Regions from separate parts of the Shewanella sp. JNE2 genome, predicted to be linked through region 3. Evidence: predicted binding sites of a transcription regulator. Region 3 holds the regulator's gene; each other region holds the start of a gene.
The links. The regulator sigma-54, encoded in region 3, starts transcription at its own class of promoters, with help from an activator protein. The targets are predictions, from matches to a motif close to GTTGGCACGNNNNTNGNNT.
Positions count from the first base shown of each region.

Region 1: the regulator sigma-54 is predicted to act here: its motif matches at 2,959-2,977, upstream of MZ182_RS06290 (BON domain-containing protein).
Region 2: the regulator sigma-54 is predicted to act here: its motif matches at 3,469-3,487, upstream of MZ182_RS17255 (P-II family nitrogen regulator).

Region 1 is NZ_CP096169.1:1,393,015-1,400,999, reverse strand. It holds gene MZ182_RS06305 (diacylglycerol kinase family protein) at 1-641, shown strand, start outside; gene MZ182_RS06300 (sigma-54 interaction domain-containing protein) at 727-2,100, opposite strand; gene MZ182_RS06295 (hypothetical protein) at 2,336-2,785, shown strand; gene MZ182_RS06290 (BON domain-containing protein) at 3,013-3,558, shown strand; gene MZ182_RS06285 (hypothetical protein) at 3,720-4,508, opposite strand; gene MZ182_RS06280 (hypothetical protein) at 4,839-5,081, shown strand; gene MZ182_RS06275 (fumarylacetoacetate hydrolase family protein) at 5,192-5,818, opposite strand; gene MZ182_RS06270 (methyl-accepting chemotaxis protein) at 5,990-7,985, shown strand, end outside.
Region 2 is NZ_CP096169.1:3,864,045-3,872,029, forward strand. It holds gene MZ182_RS17240 (tetratricopeptide repeat protein) at 1-1,166, opposite strand, end outside; gene MZ182_RS17245 (hypothetical protein) at 1,330-1,668, opposite strand; gene MZ182_RS17250 (ammonium transporter) at 1,823-3,073, opposite strand; gene MZ182_RS17255 (P-II family nitrogen regulator) at 3,084-3,422, opposite strand; gene MZ182_RS17260 (hydrolase) at 3,718-4,260, shown strand; gene MZ182_RS17265 (DUF2999 family protein) at 4,426-4,677, shown strand; gene MZ182_RS17270 (diguanylate cyclase) at 4,732-6,096, shown strand; gene MZ182_RS17275 (FxsA family protein) at 6,093-6,686, opposite strand; gene cutA (divalent-cation tolerance protein CutA) at 6,939-7,262, shown strand; gene MZ182_RS17285 (protein-disulfide reductase DsbD) at 7,259-7,985, shown strand, end outside.
Region 3 is NZ_CP096169.1:721,250-729,234, reverse strand. It holds gene lptC (LPS export ABC transporter periplasmic protein LptC) at 1-388, shown strand, start outside; gene lptA (lipopolysaccharide transport periplasmic protein LptA) at 375-929, shown strand; gene lptB (LPS export ABC transporter ATP-binding protein) at 926-1,657, shown strand; gene MZ182_RS03275 (RNA polymerase factor sigma-54) at 1,761-3,236, shown strand; gene hpf (ribosome hibernation promoting factor) at 3,265-3,552, shown strand; gene ptsN (PTS IIA-like nitrogen regulatory protein PtsN) at 3,555-3,998, shown strand; gene rapZ (RNase adapter RapZ) at 3,995-4,849, shown strand; gene MZ182_RS03255 (HPr family phosphocarrier protein) at 4,836-5,111, shown strand; gene mgtE (magnesium transporter) at 5,324-6,688, shown strand; gene MZ182_RS03245 (molybdate ABC transporter substrate-binding protein) at 6,801-7,625, opposite strand; gene MZ182_RS03240 (OmpA family protein) at 7,860-7,985, opposite strand, start outside.

The DNA of each region.
Region 1 (7,985 bases), 670 kb from region 3:
CTATCTCTCAGGCGCTGGATAATATTATTCAAGGACACAACCAAGCTATAGATACCGCACGTTGTAATGATGAGTTAGTGTTGTTACTTGTCGGCATTGGATTTGAGCAAAAAATGATTGAATCAGCAAACCGCGAGCGTAAAAACGCCCTAGGTCAACTGGCCTACCTCGATGGTCTATGGCAAGCGATGAGTATGGCAGAAACCTTAACTATCTCGTTAAGTTTGGACGATGCCGCGCCGATAACGATCCGTACCCACAGCTTAGTAATTGCCAATGCCGCCCCCTTTACCAGTTTGCTAGCACAAGGAAATGGCGAACCCAATATGACCGATGGATTGCTCGATATTACCTGGTTGGATGCGGACGATGACCCCAAAGGCCCCTTGCTTGGCTTAGCCGAATTAGCAATCGCTGGGTGGGTTAAAGAAGGCCATAAAGATCTAAAAGTTCAACAAGCTCGCCTAAGTAAAGTCCACCACGCCCACGCTAAAAAGGTCACCATTAGCAGTCAGCCTAAGTGTAAATATGTGATTGATGGCGAAGTGTTTGAGCCTGCGGATCTTACCATTGAGGTTCAACCCGCATCCCTTAAGGTGTTTGTTCCCTATCAAGAAATAACCGAAGAAACAACCTTGTAATCATCTGTGGCATTAATGCCTTGATGCCTTGATGTCTTGATGCCTCAACGTCAATCACTTCTTCATCTATATTGAAACACACTCATTATTTTGCAGTAGGCTCACCTGACTCGACTTGCTGTTCATACTTACTGAGCTTGTTATAGAGGGTTTTAACGCTAATCCCTAATTGTTCAGCAGTATCGGTTTTATTGCCATTACTGGACTCTAGTGCTTGATAAATGGCAATTTTCTCCAAATCATCTAAACGCATCCCTTGGGGAATAATCACTTCTTCCTCAGCAATTTTGGCGTTATCAATTTCCTGTTCTAGCTGCAAATGACTCGGCAAAATCTCTTGATCCGCCAGAATATAAGCCCGCTCAACGGCATGTTTTAACTCGCGTACATTGCCTGTCCAACGATTAGCAGCAATCATCCGCAGACTTTCCTCTGAGAAAACTTTGCACTGCTTTTCAGCCACATTACGATAAGCCAGAAAATGCTGCGCTAATCCGATAATATCTTCACCACGAACCCTTAATGGTGGAACTCTAATCGGGAATTGAGCCAAGCGAAAATATAAATCCTCTCGAAATAGCCCAGCCTCTATTGCCGCAAGAGGATCACGATTCGTTGCCGCCACAATGCGTACATCTGAGTGGAGTACTTTGTCTCCCCCCACTGGGCGATACTCATTATTTTCTAGCACTCTAAGTAACTTTACTTGATGCTCTATAGGCATTTCCGTTATTTCATCGAGAAATAACGTTCCACCTTCCGCCTGTTCAAAAACCCCTTTATGATCCCGATTTGCACCAGTAAAAGCCCCTTTAACATGTCCAAATAACTCACTATCAACCAATTCGGGACTGAGAGCGCCGCAGTTAATCGCAATAAAAGGCTCATTCACTCTCGGGCTTGCTAAGTGGATAGTATTAGCGACTAACTCTTTACCTACACCACTCTCGCCAATAATTAATACATTACTGTCGGTGACTGATACACGACGAATGGTGCGATACAACTTATGCATAGGCGCCGACGAACCGACAAGTAAACCGTATTGGTCTAACTCGCTTAAAAAGGGGCTTGAACGGCTGGGTGAACTAGCGACTAAATGCTGAGCAAAATCAATTAAAATACTACTTATCAGTGACATATCATATGGCTTGCGAAGATGATAACCTGCATATTGCGCCATAAGCTTATCCAGATTGGGATTGGGCTGACCATTGGAGAGAAAAATAAACTCAATCCCCGACATAGCTGCATTTTTCATTAAATCAAGATAGTCCTCGTGACTAAGACAAGGAAACTCAATAACTGCAACATCAACATGATTGGCTTCAAGCTGGGCAAGCCAAGGTAAGTCATCAATACTACGCAGTTTATTAAAATGTAAGGCACCCTCAAGTTGCACAAGTGCTTGCTCGGCACCTAAATCCTGTAGGTGATAAAAAAGTGTTGGTCGAGCCATGCTAAGTTCACTCCTGTGTATGAAGATCCACTGTATGCCAGCCGTGAAACTTTAACAACATCAATGGTAATAGTTTCCGACATACCAATCGAATAACTGAACTAACTAAAAATATCGCTCTATAAATCAGTCTTTTAATCTACCACTAAAAACGAGAACGGAATATGCATGGTAGCTGAACAAAACTGACATTATTAACTCAAGAATGCCGGACTCAGGCATAAGGAGATGGATTATGAAGTCTAATGTTGTGCAACATCAGACTGATATCAGCGCCGATATCAAGCTTAGCGAGGGGATTATTACACTCTGCCAGAGGGGAGATGAGTTCTACACTCGCGCGATCTCTCTGGTCGATGACTATAACCTGCAACGTATTCTTAGGGTGCAATCCTCTGTCTATAAACGTCTATTAATCAGACTATCCTTACCGCAAGACTATCCAAGTACAGGTAACATCACTAACCAACAAATAAATCCTTATGCTCAAGTTGAAACGCTATTAGAACAACACGTAATCTCTGTGGCCATTGCGGCTCTTATCGAGATCGAGCAACAAGTGCTAACTCAACTAAAGCGGGCAGTAAAACAAGCACATCATCCACATCTCACATGTCAACTTGCCGAAGGCACTGCTTGGTTACAAATCAGTTGCGATGCCATGCAATCCCTTCATAACCCTTAACGCTCTAGTTACTAACCGCACAGTCTTGTGCGGTTTTTCATGTCAATTGCATCGAGGGTCTCTCTGCAATAATTACATTTATTCGGTAAAAAAGACCGATTAATGGCCTCTACAACAAGCCTAAATCAAAGATAAAATCATTATATAAACATATAAATCAATGAGTTAAAAACATTGGCACGATTCACGCTATATCTATCCTTGAGTCAACAACTGAGGATATCATCATGAAAACAGCAACAGTATTAGCAACCTTACTTATCGGTTCAATCAGCTTAAATGTGGCTGCAGCTCAGGATTGGAAAAATGAAGCCAAAGATGCTTGGATTGATGGTAAAGCAGAAACGACCCTGTTACTCAATACTAACCTGAACTCCTTTAACATTATGACCGATGTAAAAGATGGTCATGTGACCTTAACCGGACAAGTAGAAAGTCGCGTCGATAAAGCCCTTGCAACGGAGCTTATCAAAAGCCTAGATGGGGTAAAAGATGTCGATAACAAGTTAACCGTAATGAGTAAAGATGATGGTACCAGCGATGTGATGAAAACCTTGACCGACTCCAAAGTCGCCACCGTTGTCAAAACCCGTTTATTATTTTCAACCGATGTTTCTGGCACCCAAATTAACGTCGATGTTGCCGATGGTGTTGTGACTCTCAAAGGGGAAGTCGCAAGCGATGCAGAGCGTCAACTCGCGCTAAAAATTGCTGAAAACACCGACGATGTTAAAAAGGTGGTTGATAAAATCAGCATAGTTAAAAAGGTTTGATAAATCAGCTCCAAAACAGCGCTTTCACAAATGAATAACATCAATCTATATGACTGAATTATCGGTCCAAAAACAAAACCCGCCTAGGCGGGTTTTGTTTTTATTGTTGGCAGCAGACCCTATTCACACTCTGCAAAAATACCCATAACGCATCGCACGCTCTAGTTAATCCCCGTTTCAGTAACTGTCAGTTCTAAGGTTTTAACGATTTCAGGATTTTCTGACATAGGTTGATTAGGTGCCCTATCTCTATAGGTAACGGCGATTTTATAAGGTGACTCAAAGGGATAAACAGGTTCAACATTATCAACCTCAATCCTATCTCCAATCAAAACACTCCCCAAATGCTTCAAACTGGAGTGTTCATAATCGAGATTAAATAATCCAAGATACCAAAACACCCCTGAACCTTGAGTTGTCACAATAAATGGCGCAACAAAGGGCATTGTTTGCGCATTCAAATCCAATTGAATAGGAGCATTACTCTGTGTGTCTGGCTCTAATGCGGGATCAAAATTAAGCGGCGTAATGCGCATATAATCGAGCAATACTCGTCCCTTGACGTCACCGCCTTGGTAGTCGCCAATGGCAAACTCTGTTTGCTTAACTTTAATAAAATGCGTTAATGCCACAGGTTTATGTCCTTCGGGTAAATGTACTTCAAAGGGGTTAGCAGTATTAAGCGTAAACAGTTTCAGCATCACCTCTGATGCATTGGCAACTGGTTTTATCTCACTTGGTACGACAAGATCTGTCTCATTAATGTCAACACGATTAGCTTGTGCCTTCGCATTCTCTAGAGCCATCGCATCATCAAATGGCATCACTCGGCCATCTTCCACGACCATAAACACATCATCATTCGTCATATTAAAACGATAGATGCCCGCGGCAAGTATGCCGAGTACGACGACTGTTGCGGCTATGGTTAACTTTACAAACGTACTCATTATTTCCCCCAGTCACCTTTAAATTTCATTTCAGTTTGCAGCAGTATCACCCCAATTTGTAGACAAAAGCAGTATTACAGATAGCACTGAAAAACAAACCTATGAATGAACTGAAATTGAGTTTATTTTTGTATTAGTCAGCCAAAGTTCAGCAAATATCGCAAAAATTGCGCAACCGCGGGGGGAAATAAATGTCAATTTATAGATAGTCGTGACTTAGCGACTACACTCATTGACGTTATAATCACCGTCATTCACAGCCATCATCGATGGCACATTAACTCGAACAATGTGGTTTTATTTAACCTTTCGCTAAGGATTTTCGCACCAATGACGACAGCCTCGACTAGCCCTTTTACCGTATTGAACCAAACTACTGCTGCTTCATTCAATGAGCAGAAAAATCTGATTAAACGGGTATTTAAAGGTAAACCAGTCCAATGTCCAAGCTGTAAGCAAACGCTAAAAGTGGTATTACCCGAGCAGGTAAAAGCGGAACAAACTGCGGGGATCTTCTGCGCTAAAGGCTGCACTGATATCGAACTCGATATGGAAGCCGTTGCAGGACTGTAATTATCCAACATTAATCGCACAGAGATAAGTGCTGTTAAACACCTTGAGTTGTGGCGAATGACTCAAACAGGTGAGTCACTCGGCTTCGTGCAACATAATATTATCAGGCGCTAAACACTCAGCCATTGATATTCGAGCAAAGGTTCAGCACCCGCTTGCAGGCCACGGCTCAGCGTGACGTTAAATACACTTTTAGCGGGAATACTTCCCACGCCCTTGGGTGTGCCTGTCATCACAATATCGCCCTCATCGAGACTGATAAATGCCTGTAGCTCGGACAATATGGTTTGAGGTTTGTAAATCATTAAATCGATATGCCCCTCTTGGACTAGCTTGTCATTGATACTCAAGGTGAAATGCAGCGGTGCCTCTGCATCATCAATCGCCACAAACGGACTGAATAACGCTGCACCATCAAAGGCTTTTGCTCGCTCCCAAGGCAATCCCTTAGCTTTTAACTTAGTTTGCAAATCACGTTTTGTGAGATCTAAACCCACTGCAACATGACTAAAACGACCATGCAGGAACATAAAGCAAAGTTCAGTTTCATAATGCAGCGTTTCACCCAAATGTTGTGAGTGAAGCTCGGTCGTTATCGCTGAATTAGGTTTTAGGAATACCACCATATCCTCAGGTATTTCATTGCCTAACTCATGGATATGATCCACATAATTCCGCCCAACACAGATAATTTTTGTTGGCACTACGGCCGACTCACCTAACATTACCGTTTTCATTTCTCTCCTTTCACGCCCATTAAACTGAAAACAAAGTGAGCAACTTTACTCCTGTAGAACTCTGCTACACTTAAATGAATATATCAATAAAAACAGCACCCTAATAATTAATGCCCTAGGATGCTAAATAAATCCACCTAGAAACGGCACTAGCAAGAGGCAATAAGCCCTATGTTAACACTCAGCATTAAACAAAAAATGATCTTAAGTTTTAGCGCTATAGGTGCCCTGCTTATTGCAGGAAGTGGCTTTTTTTATTATTCACTCACCCAAGTGCAAATGGCTTATCAAAATATTGAAACCTTAGCGGTTCCAGTACAAAAACAGAGTAACAGTTTGCAGTTAGTGTTACTCAAAATGTCACGGCTGGCGACACTCGCCTATAGCCAACAGGACAGTTCTGCTTTAACTCAAAGCAAACAAGCTTTTACCGCCCTGCAGGGAAAGTACCAAAATATCGAAAATGAATTAGTGCAGAGGGTTGTAGATCAACCGCAAATGCAAACGTCATTGAAAGAAGCGCAAGTAAAATACCAGTCTTACTTACAGCAAACTCAGGCCATGTTTGAAGCTAAACTCGCCAGTGAACAGGCAAAACTGCTTTATCAACAACTTTTTAACCAGCTAAATGAAGCCAAAACTCAAGCCAGTAATGCCATGATCGATCTGGAAACAATTGCCCTGCCAGACAATCCAGTCTTACTCGAAGAAATTATCGGTACAGGTACACGTATCGACGATATGCTTTACACCTTAAGTAATACTATGGGAGAACTTACACACACTAAAACGGTAAATACAATTGATTCCCACCAACAAGATGTTGGTTTACTGCTGGGTAATCTCAATACCAATTTTAGCTTTTTAAAACAACAAACGATGGGAATAGATACCCTAGATTTGCTATCCATTTTTGAACAACAACTCGCCATTATTTCCTCTTTACTCGCGACACCCGCCGAACTTTATCAAACACAAAAAAGGGTCGTTGAGGCACAAATACAAGCTGAACAACATTATCAAAATGCCGACAAAGATTTTAATGCTAATAACCTTGCCTTAGATAAATTAATCACCTTAGCCGACCGCCGATTTAGCAATCTGCAAACCATTGCCAGTAATGATATTCAACAGGGTCAAACCTTAGCGATTGTGCTCACACTGGTATTTATCGTTATGGTGAGTTTTATTTCCTTCTTTACCTCCAAAGCTATGCTCACCCCTTTGGCCCAAGTCAATGGCGCGCTCGCAAGCATAGCTCAAGGGGATTTATCTAAACGTATTCACAAACACCATGACGATGAATTTGGCACCTTGATAGATAATATGAACACCCTAAGTGACGATCTTGCCAAGCTACTAACCAACATCAGCCAAAATGCCCATTTATTGGACAGCTCTGCGACTCTAACCAATGAACAAGGCCAGCGCATCGCCAATGCCGCAACGGCGCAAATTAGCCGCGTCGATGAAACGAAAGCCTTGGCAGAACAGATGTTTACTAGCTCAAATCTTGTGACAGAACAAGCATCAGAATCCGCAGAACAAATCAACCAAGCCTCCCAATACGGTAATCAAGTAAAACAAATTGCCGATGATAACCGTACGAAAATCACTGAACTCAGTGCACGTTTAAGCCATTCAGTCGAAATCATGTCACGTTTAAGTATCCATAGCGATAATATTGGGGGCATTTTAACGACGATCAGCAGCATCGCAGAGCAAACCAATTTACTGGCATTAAATGCGGCAATTGAGGCGGCTAGAGCAGGAGAACACGGTCGTGGTTTTGCTGTAGTTGCCGATGAAGTGCGATCGCTTGCTTCGCGTACCCAAGCCGCCACCGCCGAAATTCAAACCATGATCACGGCTCTGCAACAAGAAACGTCCACTGCAGCCGATGCGATTAGGACGGGCCAACATCAAGCGAATGAATGTGTTGAACAAAGTCAGGCGCTACATGGTGCTATCGGTCAGATTGAAGCCTCATTGTATTCAATTAATCACATGAGCCAACACATCATCCAAGCCGCCCATGAACAACTTAATTACAGTCAGCGAATTGAGTCGAGCATGAGTGAGGCGGCACAATCTGCAGACCAAAATGCCAATGAAGCCATGGACATGGCCAAACGCAGTAACGAAGTCACTCTGCTTGCCCATTCAC
Region 2 (7,985 bases), 1.4 Mb from region 3:
AGTTTAGCTTGATAACGATATCTTTCAGTAGCACTACGGCTGAGTACCATGGCTCTTTCCATATTGAGCTGAGCACGTTTTTTATCCCCTAAAGCCCAATAGGTTTGCGAGATACCGAAGAAAAACTCATGGCGATAATCGGCCCGCTCAAGCGCCCTTTGATACCAGCTCAATGCTTGGTTATATTGTTTTTCATCAAATGCTTGTTGTGCCATATCATAGTAATAATAGGGATTACGGATACGGGAAAGTTCGAGCACTTTATGGATCTTAGCCCATTCATCTAATCGACCTTGATCCCCTAAAATCACCGCTAGATTATAGAGTGTTGTCATATTTTGCGCATCGAACCTTAACGCGTACCGATATACCTGCTCTGCACGCTTCTCATCCCCTTTATGGCGATAAATAACGGCTAAGGTATTGAGCGCCGGAATAAACTGCCCCGCCTTTACACCTGCTTTTACCAAGGCATAGGCACGATCTAAGTTACCATTGACTAGAGATTCCGCAGCCATGTTATTGTAAAACATAGTGATCAATGTTTGCCGACTGATTTGTGTCTTGGCATAGCCTCGTAGGGCACGCTCCGGCATAAAATCAACGAGAATGGCATGGGATGACATATAAACCGTATGCCTAGTACCAGAGGGCAACAAACGTAAATTAACGTGACCATTAATTAAATAGAAATCCCCCTGCTTATCCCACATAGGCTCAATGGCGATATCTTGAAATTCGGTTTCAATATTCAAAATATCCGCTAAGGCAGAGGTCATGACAACAAGTGACATACAATTACCGGCCCTTTGGAGATAAGTTTCATATGCCACTTGCGTCAAGTTATCTTGATAACGAAAATTGCTCTCAGCCCCAGTTTGATTTGCACTGATGTACCTTACTAACCATTCGTTTGCAGCAATAGCACTATTTAAAGATAAAGCATTTCTATCATAGGTACGTTTAATATCACTGACGACTTCAGGGGGTAAATAGAAAATATCCTTAATTGAGGGAATGTCAGTCACAGGGGTAAAGAGTAAGTCTGCAAACAAAGACTCTACCTCATCCGTCTTAGGCGTAGTCACAGTCGTACAGGCACATAATTGGACAAGTGCAACGCCTAAAAAAGCAGTTAAATAGACAGCTCGGAATAGTTTCGACATACGTCCTCCCACACCATTAGCGCTTATTTGAGCTTATAACAAATGGCAGAAAAAACGTTATAAAATAGTTACAAAAAATGAATTCGGCTCAAGCCCTAAATAAGAATACTCCCCTAATTCATTGTGAAAGATAACCATTTTTAGCATGGTGAAGTTAAAACCCTTATCCTCTAGGGGGATCAACTTTTATATATAATTCCCTTTGCTGATAATGATAGGGTCGATACGCGCTCTCACCACAGGAGAAATGGCGATAGGGCTTTATCACAGCAACACAACCAATGGGCAAAGCCTCTAAGATTTGGATCTGCTCCTGTCGACGAAGCGATTCTTGCCATTCAAAATCTTTAAGCACTTGATCGCGGACAGCAAAAGCGTCGAAAGGCTCACTCGAACGGGTAACAACCACTTCCCCAGCCACTACAGGCATAGCCAACAATATATTAATGGCGATAAGACTTAGTAAGCCAGAACGCCGCACAGTATTTGCAATCAAGTTCATCGGTCACTCCTTAATTTGCAACAAGATGCTTTTCTTCAATTCTACATGCTAGAGCGCAAGAGCCACTGAAATAACCCCATAAAAAAGCAGAGCACTAAGCTCTGCTTTACTATCCCCTGATCTTGTTATGGCATCAAGTCATATCAGTGAGTTTTTAGCTGGCATTTTTTACTGTCACAAACTCAGGATAAGCGTCGATACCGCAATCGGAAGCATCCATACCGTTATATTCTTCCTCCTCAGAAACTCGAATACCCATAGTCATTTTGATAATAGACCATACGACAAATGAGGAACAAAATACCCAAGCAAAGATAATCGCAGCACCAGTTAGCTGTGCCGTAATGGTTGCATCAGCATTCGATAAAGGTACGCACATCAGACCAAGAAAACCTGCCACACCATGAACTGAAATAGCCCCGACAGGATCATCAATCTTAACGCGATCTAATCCGACAATGGAGAACACCACTACACCACCAGCAACCAAGCCAATGACGCCCGCCATTAAAAATGAAGGAGATAAAGGATCGGCAGTGATTGCGACTAAACCCGCTAGAATACCGTTTAAAATCATTGTTAAGTCTGCTTTCCCCCAAATCATTTTACATACAATAAGGGCAGAAATAGCGCCAAAGGCCGCGGCAGTATTGGTATTCATAAACACTTTTGCCACTGAACTTGCGTTTTCAGCATCAGACACCATAAGTTGAGAGCCACCATTAAACCCAAACCACCCCATCCACAGAATAAACATACCTAAGGTTGCCATGGGTAAGTTAGAACCAGGAATGGGATTGACTTGACCGTTAGGGCCGTATTTACCTTTACGAGCACCGAGTAATAACACCCCTGCAATCGCCGCCGCAGCGCCTGTCATGTGCACGATACCGCTACCAGCAAAGTCAACAAAACCTAATTTGGCAATAAACCCTTGGCCCCATGTCCAATACCCTTCAATAGGATAAATCACCCCAGTCATGACGATGGCGAAACAAAGAAACGCCCATAACTTCATGCGTTCAGCCACTGCACCTGAAACGATTGACATCGCCGTTGCCACAAACACCACTTGGAAGAAGAAGTCAGACTCTAACGCATGGCTCGCATCAGCAGATTGTGAACCGATTAAAGTGCCGATGGAGGGTATCCAACCGCCCTCGGTATTATCGACATACATAATGTTGTAGCCGACTAAGAGGTACATCACACAGGCAATTGCATAAAGAACCACGTTTTTAGTTAAAATTTCAGTAGTATTTTTTGAGCGTACTAAGCCCGCTTCTAGCATGGCAAACCCCGCAGCCATCCACATGACCAAAGCACCTGAGATTAAAAAATAAAAGGTATCAAGTGCAAAGCGTAGTTCTGTGACTGTAACGCCTAATTTTGTTAATTCTTCCATTATCAGCCCCTTATAGCGCTTCAGAGTCGAGTTCACCCGTACGGATACGGATAGCATGTTCTAAGTCAACGACGAAAATTTTACCGTCGCCAATTTTTCCCGTATGAGCTGCTGTGGTAATAGCCTCTATCAGCATGTCGAGATTTTCAGCCTTTGTGGCAATTTCTAATTTTACTTTCGGCAAAAAATCTACTTGATATTCAGCACCACGGTACAACTCTGTGTGCCCTTTCTGACGGCCAAAACCTTTAACTTCGGTCACCGTCATACCTTCAATACCAATTGCGGCGATAGCTTCACGAACATCATCCAACTTAAATGGCTTGATGATAGCGCTGACTAGTTTCATCCTGACCTCCAAAAAACACGATTGTTATTAACTTGTATCAAAGGTAATTCAATCATCAGGCCAATAATTTAATATATTGATTTATAATATATTTAATACAAACAGACCTTATGTTGCGCTTAAAAATGCACCACATTTGTGCATAACACTTAGCAACGCACTCTTTTAGTGATCTGTTTAAGTGCAGAACTATTCGACCTTATGCCTATTGGTAACCGTGGGGAATTAGGGTTTACTGATACAGCGTGATATGAAAAAAACGCCGTCATAAACTAAAATGCAAAAGGAAAGCACAATGTTAAAACCCGAAGAATGTGTGCTTGTCATCGTGGATGTGCAGGGAAAACTCGCTCAGATTATGCAAGGTAGTGAACAACTCCACCAGCAACTCCAAACCTTAATTCAAGGCGCGCAGTTGTTTGAAATCCCCATTTTATGGCTAGAGCAACTCCCAGATAAACTCGGCGCAACTAGCCCAGAATTACAAACATTGCTTGAAAAAACCAACATGCCTATCGCCAAAGCACATTTTAGCGGTTGGCGCTGTGATGAATTTAAGCAAGCGTTAATTCAAACTGAACGTAAACAAATCATCTTGGCAGGGATAGAAACCCATGTGTGTGTTTATCAAACCTGCTGTGATTTACTAGCGAACCAATATTTGGTGCACTTAGTCGCAGATGCTGTCTCATCACGAAGTGAGACTAACAAGCAACTCGGTATACAAATGATGACGAATAAAGGCGCGCTACTCACCAATGTGGAATCATTGCTATTTGAGTTACAACACCAAGCCCAAGGTGAACGCTTTAAGGCACTATTAAAGCTGATTAAATAACCTACTGGACCATTTATTAACATGGGATAATTTGCAGAATTTTATAGGTCACTTTCCTTCATCTATATTTACTGTATGTTATCCCCTCGCCCTCCCTTCACACTCACCAAGCAGTTTGTGATAACATCAGAGCCTATTTCGTATTGACATCAGCAAGGTAATACAATGAATCCCATTATTGCCATTTTAAAAGAGCACAATATCAGCGACGCCAAAATTAATGCGCTATTCCAAACCTTAACAGAAAATCCGTTTGCTGCCATGGCAACGATTGGTCAGTTGGGGATCCCACCTGAAAAATTACAGCAGCTTATGGCGCTGGTAATGCAAAAGCCTGCGTTGATCAAAGAGGCGGTACTGGAGCTCGGTTTAGACTTCGCCAAAGTGGAAGCTGCAAAGGCGCAATTTCAGCAATAACCCTCTACCTTTAAATACAACACCGCAAGAACAAGTGAAGTAAGGATTATGCTCATGCCAACTATCGGCACCGAAAAATATACTGCTGAATGGCTTGCCTTAGTCAACAACCTCTCCAGATCTGATGCAGGGCAACTAGAGCACCTTATTCATCAAAATCAACATGCCCTTAGCGATACTTTTTATCAAGCGATGATGCAAGACAGTTCAGCATCTGAATTCTTGTCTAATGATTTAGTACAAAAACGCTTAAAAGCATCAATGCAACAATGGTTGACGGATATGTTTCAAAGTCAGACGACCGAGCATATTCAAGCACTCGTTGCACAACAGATAAAAATTGGTGAAATTCACGCCCGAATTGGTGTACCAGTACACTTAGTACTCAATGGCGCTCGCTACCTAAAAACAAGAATCACCCAGTTAACCAGTCACGCACTTGCATCCCATGCAAGTATCTTGATTGATTTGGCAATGGAGATAATGAGCCAAGCGTATTCTAACTCACATGAGCGAAATTCCCGCTCAGAGGAAGCCTATCGCTTACATGCTATTGCACAAAACATTGCCCATGAAAAAGATAAACAACGTGCCGCGTTCCTAGATTGGGAAAACAAAGTCATGTTTGATTGCGCAAGTGGTGTTGATGCAGCGCTACTTCAGCCATTATATTCTTCTGAGTTTGGTTTATGGTTTCGCCATAAAGCAGAGCACGCTTTTGCGGGCGCGGAGGAGATAACACTGATTAATGACGGTATTAACCATATTGATAATGTGTTGCTACCTCTTTTAGCATTACCCTCCTTACAAGCCGATACCAAAAAGCTCCAATGCCTTCGTGAATTGCGCGAGCAATCTAAATCTATCCGTTACTATCTTGATCTTTTATTTGAGCAAAATCGAGAGGTTGAATCTGGTCGTGATGTTCTTACGCGGTTGTTAAACAGAAAATTTCTCCCCGCAGTGATGACGAAAGAAGTCAGCTATAGTCGGCGTAATAAAAGTCAATTTGCGATACTTGCTATTGATATTGACCATTTTAAAACCGTAAATGATTCCTATGGACATGAAGGCGGTGACCTTGTATTGCAACATCTGGCGGCATTACTGAGTAATACAGGTCGAGGTGGAGATTATTTATTTCGCCTCGGTGGAGAGGAATTTCTAATGTTGTTAGTCGATATAAACGTCAGAGAAGCGGCTCTCTCGGCTGAAAATATCCGACGCAAAGTTGAGCGTGAAACCTTTTTACTGCCACACAATCAACAACTACAAATTACAGTCAGTATTGGTTTAGCAATGTATGATGGGCATCCAGACTATCAACGATGTTTACGGGCTGCTGACGATGCGCTATTTGCCGCTAAGCGCGCTGGCCGTAACTGTATTATCACCGCGATAGACAAAGCTGACAGCTAAATCTTAGGCTCCTTTGGATCTATGTCTTTATCTGAAACTTGGTGGATCCTTGGCTTGTGCTCGAGAGGATCCTCTTTATGCTCAAAATCGCCCTCGTAGGTATTTCCCTGAGCGGGTTTATCCTGTTCAAAAGGCGAGTGTCCAAATGGGTTAGATCCCGGGTCTTGTGTATGCTGACTAAATGGCCCTTCACCAAAACCGCCCTTCATTCCACCATGCAATCCCGCAACCACGCGTAACTGCATACGTTTAAAGACCAAAGCAGCAATAGGGCGACGAGTTAACGGCGTTAAAAGCAATAAGCCAATAAAATCCGTTACAAATCCGGGTATAACCAACAACACACCCGCCATCGCTAGCATCATGCCTTCGACAATTTCTTGCCCAGGTGCTTCGCCCCTTGTGAGCTTTTGTTGCACTTGCATTAAAGTACTGATCCCTTGGCTGCGCACCAGAGATACCCCAAGTATCGCGGTAAAGAGAACTAAGCCAATGGTGGTCCACGTTCCTAACACTTCACCAACACGTATTAGCACCGATAGCTCAACCACAGGGATCAGCACAAAAAGTAAAAATAGAATGAATAACATACCGACCTCAGTTTTATCTCACTATCCGTTTTTATCCGATTATCCGTTTTTATCTCACTATCACTGTAAACTAAATGGGGGTTGTCCGGTCTTAAATCAAGTCATCAGTACGAGCATAGTCCACATCGGAATGTAATTTAGCTCACCCTTTTGTTAACGCGTTAATGTATGAGACCATGAAAACACGTAAAGTAGCTTACCCCAACGGGCTTAAGTGAAGTTTAAGATTGTTAAGGGACGATACCCCATACCATGCAAGATCAATATTTAGTGGTGAGCACTACCTGCCCAGATGAGTCACTGGCCAACACCTTAGCATGCGCCTTAATCGAGTCGCGTATTGCCGCGTGTGTGCATATATCGGCGCCTATTCGTTCTATATATTCGTGGGAGGGGAAAATCTGTGAAGAGCAAGAAATTAGCTTACACATTAAATGTTTACAAAATCGTTATGCCGAGTTAGAACAACTTGTGCTAACACTCCACCCTTATCAAGTACCTGAAATAATTGCCGTACCTGTGACTCACGGGCTACCAGCTTACTTAGATTGGATAAAAGATAACACGCAGCCATGAAAAAACTACTTAGCCTTATCTTAACCTCTTTATTGCTCCTCGCTCCGTTAACCTATAGCGAGGGCGTTTTAGCAAACACCTTTGGTTTTTTAAAAAGTGAACCAGAACTAATGCCCGTCGATAAGGCATTTGTTTTCGATTACAAGCAGGAAGGAAATCAAGTCAAACTCAATTGGGTTATCGCCGACGGTTACTATATGTACCGCGATAAACTGGTATTCTCCGTCAATGGTGCCGAATTAGGCACCATCGCCTTACCCCAGGGTAAACCCCATACCGATGAATATTTTGGCGAACAAGAAGTCTATTACACCTATGTAGATATTCCTGTTGGCCTAAAGCAAGCCGATGAAAATAGTACACTCACTGTTACCTTTATGGGATGTGCCGAAGGCAAACTATGTTATCCGCCCACAAAGCGCGAAGTGTCCCTTAAAGCCGTAGCTGCCAACGACGGTATTCTAGCCAATGGTGACGCGACAAAGACTCAAGCAGTCAGTCCAGATAAAACCACCCAACCTATCACTCAACAAGACACCCTAAGCCAAATGCTATCCAACGACAGCTTAATTTGGACCTTAGTGATCTTTTTTGGCTTAGGTATTGGTTTAGCACTGACGCCCTGCGTCTTTCCTATGTACCCCATTTTGTCTGGCATTATTGTCGGCCAAGGACAAAAACTCTCAACGGCAAAAGCTTTTACCTTGTCCATGGCCTATGTAC
Region 3 (7,985 bases):
GAATAGCCGTGTCACCGCCAAGCACATGGAACACTATGAACTAAAAAGCCAAACCTATTTCACTCAACCTGTATATCTTGTTTATCCTGACCAAGGCAAAGCACAATGGCAGATCAGAGCGGATCAAGGACAACTCAACAAAGAAACAGGCAAGGTTGTATTAGAAAATAATGTTATTATCGATGCCATTAGCCCTGAAGAGCCGATACAAACCTTATCGACTAGTTTTTTAGAACTTGATCTAAACACTATGATAATGACCTCTGACCGTATCATTTACGTCACAGGGAAAGATTTTAATATCCAAGGGCAAGGCCTTTATGCGGACCTGAACGCGCAGGAAGTCCAATTGACCAGTCAGGTAGTAGGAACCTATGAAGCAAAATAAGATATTACTTGCCAGCTTAATGCTGATAATGAGCATGAGCGTTTATGCAAAAGTCGCAGATCTGCAGCAAGAAGTTAAAATTAAAGCCGTTAGCCAAACCGCAGATATCAAAAACAACCAAATCATCTTCTTTGGCCCAGTAGAAGTCACACAGGGTTCAATCAAAATCCAAGCGGCCCAGCTTCGCGCCTTTTCTGCCGATGGTGAAACCAGCAAAATCTTAGTTGCAACGGGCAACCCCGCGACTTACACCCAAATATTAGATGATGGTCGCCCTGCTTCCGCCAGTGCTAAAGAAATTCGCTATGAAATGGCGACAAGAACATTAACACTGACAGGTTCGGCCTCCCTCGATCAAGCGGGCAGTCAAGTGACAGGTAACCTCATTCGTTACAACATCATTCAACAAAAACTGATCGCAGAAAGCACAGGGAGTGGTGATGATCGCGTGATCACTATCATCCAACCTGAAAACTATCAGGATGATCTCAAAACCCAAACACCCGCAGATAAACCTGTGAAAGAGCAGGATTCTCAATGACCCAAATCACCCTAAGAGCACAAAATCTCGCGAAGAGCTACAAAAACCGCCAAGTTGTTAAAGACGTCAGTCTGACAGTCAAAACCGGCCAAATTGTTGGCTTACTCGGCCCAAATGGTGCAGGTAAAACCACGACCTTTTACATGGTGGTTGGGTTAGTAAAAAGCGATAAAGGCCATATTTTTATCGACAATGATGATTTAACTGCAGACCCTATGCATCTTCGCGCCCGCAAAGGAATTGGTTACTTACCACAAGAAGCCAGTATCTTCCGTAAGCTGACCGTTCACGACAATATCATGGCGGTATTACAAACCCGTAAAGAGCTAAAAGACGAAGAACGCGAAGAAGAACTGGAACACCTACTCGAAGAGTTCCATATTACCCATATTCGCGATAGCCAAGGTATGTCCCTTTCGGGGGGTGAACGTCGCCGAGTTGAAATTGCCCGCGCCCTCGCGGCCAATCCAAAGTTTATTCTACTCGACGAGCCTTTTGCGGGCGTTGATCCGATTTCCGTCATCGATATCAAAAAAATTATCGAACAACTTAAGAGTCGTGGCTTAGGCGTACTTATCACAGACCACAATGTCCGAGAAACATTAGACGTATGTGAACATGCCTACATAGTAAGTCATGGAAACCTGATTGCCGAGGGAACTCCTGCAGAGATCTTAGACAATCAGCAAGTTAGGGCTGTGTACTTAGGTGAACAATTCAGGCTATAGTTACTCCAGCGGAGTCTATAGCCTAAAATTATCGCGACTAGACTCCACTCACTGATAACAAGCGGCCTCATTCAAAAATAATAACGTAGGGATCAGCGGTAACATGAAAGCGTCACTCCAGCTCAAACTGGGCCAACAGTTAACCATGACGCCACAGTTACAACAGGCGATTCGTCTGTTGCAGCTCTCGTCATTGGAATTACAACAAGAGATCCAGCAAGCCTTAGACTCTAATCCTCTTCTTGAGCTGGAAGATGAGCAATTTGACGCACCTACAGAACGCAACCAGAATTTATCAGACACCGATTTCAGCGAATCAAGCCCACTGCCCCCCGAACAAGATAGCTCCACTGTTGATACCGCAGAATCCTTGACCAAAGAATCTATGCCAGATGAACTGCCCATGGATACCACTTGGGATGAAGTATTTACCGCCTCACCCAACTCAGGTTCGGGTGGCAGTAGAGAAGACGATATGCCCTTTCAGGGGGAAACCAGCGAGGGCCTGCATGAACATTTAGAATGGCAAAAAAACCTCACCCCCTTCTCTGAAACCGATCTTGCCATTGCCACTGCCATTATTGATGCCATTGATGATCAGGGCTATCTCACCCAAAGTACTGAAGATATTCTCGAAGCGATGGGAAATCATGAGATTGAGTTAGACGAAGTCGAAGCTGTACTTAAACGTATCCAACACTTTGATCCTGTTGGTGTTGCAGCAAGAGATCTCAGCGAATGTTTACTGATCCAGCTATCCCATTTTTCGCCGGACACACCACATCTCGAAAATGCCCGCATGTTGATCAAAGATCATTTAGATCTGATCGCTGCTCGCGATTTTAGGCTGTTAATGCGTAAAACCAAACTGAAAGAAGATGAACTTCGGGATGGTATCGCACTGATACAAACGCTGAACCCTCGCCCAGGTTTGTTGATCACACCGATGGATGAAGAATATGTGATCCCAGATGTGTCGGTATCGAAGAAAAATGGCCGTTGGGTGGTAGAACTCAACCCAGATTGCATGCCCAAAATCAATGTAAACCAGCAATATGCCGCCATGGCTCGCAGCACAAAAAGCCAAGCAGACAGCCAATTTATTCGTGGCCATCTGCAGGAAGCCAAATGGTTTATCAAGAGCTTAGAAAGTCGTAACGACACCTTACTCAAAGTGGCCAATTGTATCGTTCAATACCAACAAGGCTTCTTTGAGTACGGTGAAGAAGCTATGAAACCTATGGTACTTAACGATATAGCCGAAGCGGTTGAAATGCATGAGTCCACCATCTCACGGGTCACAACTCAAAAATACATACATACCCCTAAGGGACTTTTTGAACTAAAATACTTCTTCTCAAGCCATGTCGGGACTGACGATGGCGGTGAGTGCTCATCCACAGCAATCAGAGCCTTTATTAAAAAACTGGTTGCCGCGGAAAACCAGAAAAAACCATTAAGCGACAGCAAGATGGCACAACTTCTGGCAGAACAGGGAATAAATGTTGCGCGCAGAACCATTGCGAAGTATCGAGAAGCAATGCTTATTCCCCCTTCCAATCAGCGTAAAAGTTTATAGCCTACTATGGATATCGGAGGACGTTTCTATGCAAATAAAGCTCATTGGACACCATATCGAGATTACTGAATCGTTACGGGCATATGTAGAGGAAAAATTTTCAAAACTTGAACGCCATTTCGAACAGATCCATAATGTGCACGTTGTGCTCAATGTTGAGAAAATGCAACAGATTGCCGAAGCGCGAATCAACCTCACCGGTGGTGAAGTTTTTGCAACTTCAGAGCATACTGACATGTATGCTGCCATAGACGTCCTGATCGATAAACTTGATCGTCAGGTTATTAAACACAAAGAGAAGTTAACAAAACACTAATAATGGAACTTTGTACCATACTGAGGCCGGAGTGCACTACCTGCGCCACTCCGGGCAGTAAAAAAAAGGTACTGGAACTCATCAGTGACTTAGCCGCTGCCCAGTACCCCACCCTCTCATCTCAAGAGATCTTCGAAAGCCTTGTGGCGCGCGAAAAGATGGGGAGCACAGGTATAGGTAACGGTATCGCCATTCCACATGGTCGATTAACCGATATTACACAACCCATTGCAATACTCGTAAAATGTGAGGAACCGATAGCTTTTGACGCTATCGATAAGCAACCTGTTGATATTTTGTTTGCACTGCTTGTGCCGGCGGATCAATGCCAACAGCACCTAAGCACGTTGTCGTGCATGGCAGAAAAGCTAAGTGATAAACAAATATTAAAACAACTGCGTAAGACGCATGATGAAACGGAACTCTATCAGGTAATCACTGGATGAAACTGGTCATAGTGTCAGGCCGCTCTGGCTCAGGCAAATCTGTCGCACTTAGGGTGCTTGAAGATCTCGGCTATTACTGTGTCGATAACCTTCCCTTGCCACTAATAGGCAGTTTGCTTGAGCAACTCAAAGGCAGTAACGATCTTGTCGCCATTAGTGTCGATGTTCGTAATATGCCAGAGCAAGATAAAGTGCTGGTTCAGCAGCTTTCTAACCTGCCAGCAGGGACGGAGATTACCAGCTTCTTCCTCAATTCAAGCGATAAAGTGTTACTTAAACGCTACAGTGAAACGCGCCGCCTGCACCCGTTATCTAAAAGTCGAGTATCCCTACAAGAAGCCATTAAACTTGAAGGCAAACTGCTCGAACCTATGTCCAAACTGGTAGATCACTACATAGATACTTCAAATTTAAATATCTATGATTTAAGCGATCAAGTCAGACAAATTCTTCTTGGTAGCGTTGATAAAGAATTAGTCATCTACTTTGAGTCCTTTGGCTTTAAAAATGGCATGCCTACAGAAGCCGACTTTATGTTCGATGTGCGCTTTTTACCTAACCCCCATTGGGAGTTAGCATTGCGTCCACTGACAGGCCTAGATGAACCTGTGGCTGAGTTTTTGAATCGCCAGCCCCTGGTAAACAAGTTCATTTGGCAGATAGAAAACTTACTAGAAACCTGGTTACCACACCTTGAGCGTAATAATCGCAGTTATTTAACCATTGCGATTGGTTGCACAGGTGGACAGCACAGATCGGTTTATGTGGCAGAACAATTAGCGAAGCGATTTAGTAATGGTAAACATAAGGTCAATGTACGCCATCGAGAGCTAGATCATGCCAAAGCTTGAACGTCAGATTACCATCTGTAATAAGCTCGGTTTACACGCCCGCGCCGCCACAAAATTGGTGGTGTTAGCCTCTGAGTTTGATGCAACAATAACGTTAATACAAGGCGATAAACAAGCCTCAGCGGCAAGTGTGCTTGGTCTTTTGATGCTTGAAACGGGTATGGGGAAAACCATCAAGCTAATTGCAGAGGGCCCAGATGCAGAACTCGCGCTTGATGCTATTTGCGCATTAATCGATGCTAAATTTGACGAAGCCTGCTGATCTTAAGCAAAGTTACACTTAACCTATTCCCGTTGTACCGTTCACTGGTACTCAATCGGTACTCATTTGTGACTCGACGTTCCCTGTGACGCTCAATTACAATATGTCCCCTGCGTCCGCTGATCAAACCCATTACTCTGACTAGGCTATATTCACACTCAGTGAAAATAGTCGCTAATTATCCGTTTCCCTCACCATATTATGGAGGACAAATGCCCGTAGAAGCTTCAGATAGTCATCAAGTCGGACATCGCCTCGACCAGCTCAGCAAAGCCCTTAGCAGCGGTATGTTTGTCCATGTGCGGCAAATGCTACAGAATATGGCGGCATCGGATATCGCGTTAATCCTCGAATCTTCACCACCAAAGGCAAGGCAAGTCCTATGGCAATTAATTGATCAGGAACAATTAGGGGCGATTCTTGACGAACTGAGTGAAGAGTTGAAAGATCCGCTGATCAGCACCATGAGTCCAGAACGAGTTGCAAAGGCGACTGCGAGTATGGATACGGACGATCTCGCCTATATTCTGCGAAGTCTACCAGATACGGTTTATAAACAAGTATTACAGTCGATGAGCCTACAGAATCGTCAACGAGTGGAGCAAGCACTGTCCTACCCTGATGAGACGGCTGGCAGCTTGATGAATACAGATACCGTCACCCTAAGGCCAGACGTTAATATCGATGTTGTACTGCGTTATCTGCGGCAAAGGGGTAACCTCCCCGATACCACTGACACCCTATATGTGGTCGATAAACAGGATAAAGTCCTCGGCGGTGTCAGACTTGCCGATCTGCTCACCTGCGATCCCAACACGCCTATCCGTAATATTATGGATCCTGACATTGAGAGCATTCCAGTGGGTATGTCAGACAGTGAAGTCGCCCAATTATTCGAGCGTCACGATTGGGTATCCGCGCCCGTTGTGGACAGCGATAACAAACTACTCGGCCGGATCACGATTGATGATGTCGTCGATGTTATCCGTGAAGATGCCGAACATTCTATGATGGGAATGGCAGGCATGGACGATGATGAAGATACCTTTGCACCAGTGCTAAAAAGTACCTTTCGTCGCTCACTTTGGTTGACCATCAATTTGTTTGCCGCCCTACTTGCGGCCTCTGTCAGTAGTATGTTTGAAGGGACTATCGAAAAATTTGCCACTATTGCGATATTAATGACCATAGTTCCGAGTATGGGTGGTGTCGCGGGTAATCAAACCCTTGTTTTAGTCATTCGCGCTATAGCGCTTGGGCATATTGGCCAAAGCAATGCCCGCTGGCTTATTGGTAAAGAATTGGCGATTGGATTTCTCAATGGCTTGCTATGGTCAATACTGGTCTTTGTTGCCGTATCCCTTTGGAAAGGAGATACCGCACTCGCCGGCTTAATTGCGGGGGCAATGCTAATCAATATGACAGTCGCAGGGCTCGCGGGTGCCAGCATTCCGCTAATATTAAAACGACTCAAAATCGATCCCGCGCTAGCTGGCGGTATGGTATTAACCACAGTCACAGATGTAACAGGGCTTTTCGCCTTTCTCGGTTTAGCCACCCTCTATTTAATGAATTAGCATAAAAGAGGATGTCATATAGTCATACCATCGAAAGGTGGTAATACATTAAAACGGCGCGATTCATTGCGCCGTTTTAATATCAGCCATATTTTTATGATTGGTATTGAAGCTAATTTACCGGTGGTTGAAAGCCATAACGACTTAAAATAGCTTGTCCTTTCGCCGATAAAATAAACTCAGCTAAAGGAGCCGCCGAGGCGTTACTCTCTTTCAGGATAAGTAAACCATAGTCGGCCCCAACAGCAAGACTTGTCGGTAAATCAATAATCTGTAGACTAGGCACTTCATTTTTAGCCAGCACTGCATTGGTGCAATAGGTCAAAAAGATATCCGCTTGCTTATTTTCCATGACCCAACCATAAGGGTTACGATCCTTGGGCGGTTTCGTACTATCTGGCCCTCCAGTCAACTGTAATGCTTTGGCCTCTAAAATAGCTTTTGCATCTGGTTTTAGCGTTTGTGCTTTATCAAACACTGCCCAAGCATAATCTCCTGCGGGATCTGCTTTGGGCGTAGAAGTGCCAACTTTAATATTGGGATCGAGCAGTGTATCTAACAGTGTCGCGCTTGTAAGAGAGACGCTATTTTGAGCAATAGCACAGAGCTGATTACGAGCAAACATTTGCACCTTTTCCCCAAACCCTGCGTCAACAAGCGCCTGAGGATGGGCCATATTTGCAGAGGCAAAGAGATCGACGCGCTCTCCCTCTTGAATACGCTTTAACAACAGGCCAGAAGGTGCATATTGCGCAACAACAGTATCTTTAGTTTGGGCTTGGTAGGCAGTAATAATATCGTTCATCGCCGCTTTTAAGCTACCCGCCGCACGCAGTTCAATTGGGGCGACCTCGGCAGTCACAGGGGCACCTTGTACTATCGAAACCATCATAGCGGGGCAAAAACTTAAGGCTACGAGTATATTTTTCTTCGTCATAATGATCTTCTCCTCTAGGTATTGAGCCTTACCCTGCTCAATATTTGCCATACAACACGTGAAATAGCTTTGAAGATCAACTACAAATCATCATCTAGCCGAAGGAAGCTGCACAATTGCAGTACAGATCACTCAAGCCTTAACAGACTAAAGACATATTGTCTCAACGGGAAATAATAAATACCTGGATACAAAAAAGTCGCCCGCAGGCGACTTTTGATTGTTGAGCAGCACTTAGCCCGTAGGTGTTAATGCAATCTCAACACGACGGTTTTGTGCTCGCCCTTCAGCACTGGCATTAGATGCTATTGGACTCGCCTTTCCCATTCCCTTAGATTTAACACGTGAAGCCGCTATACC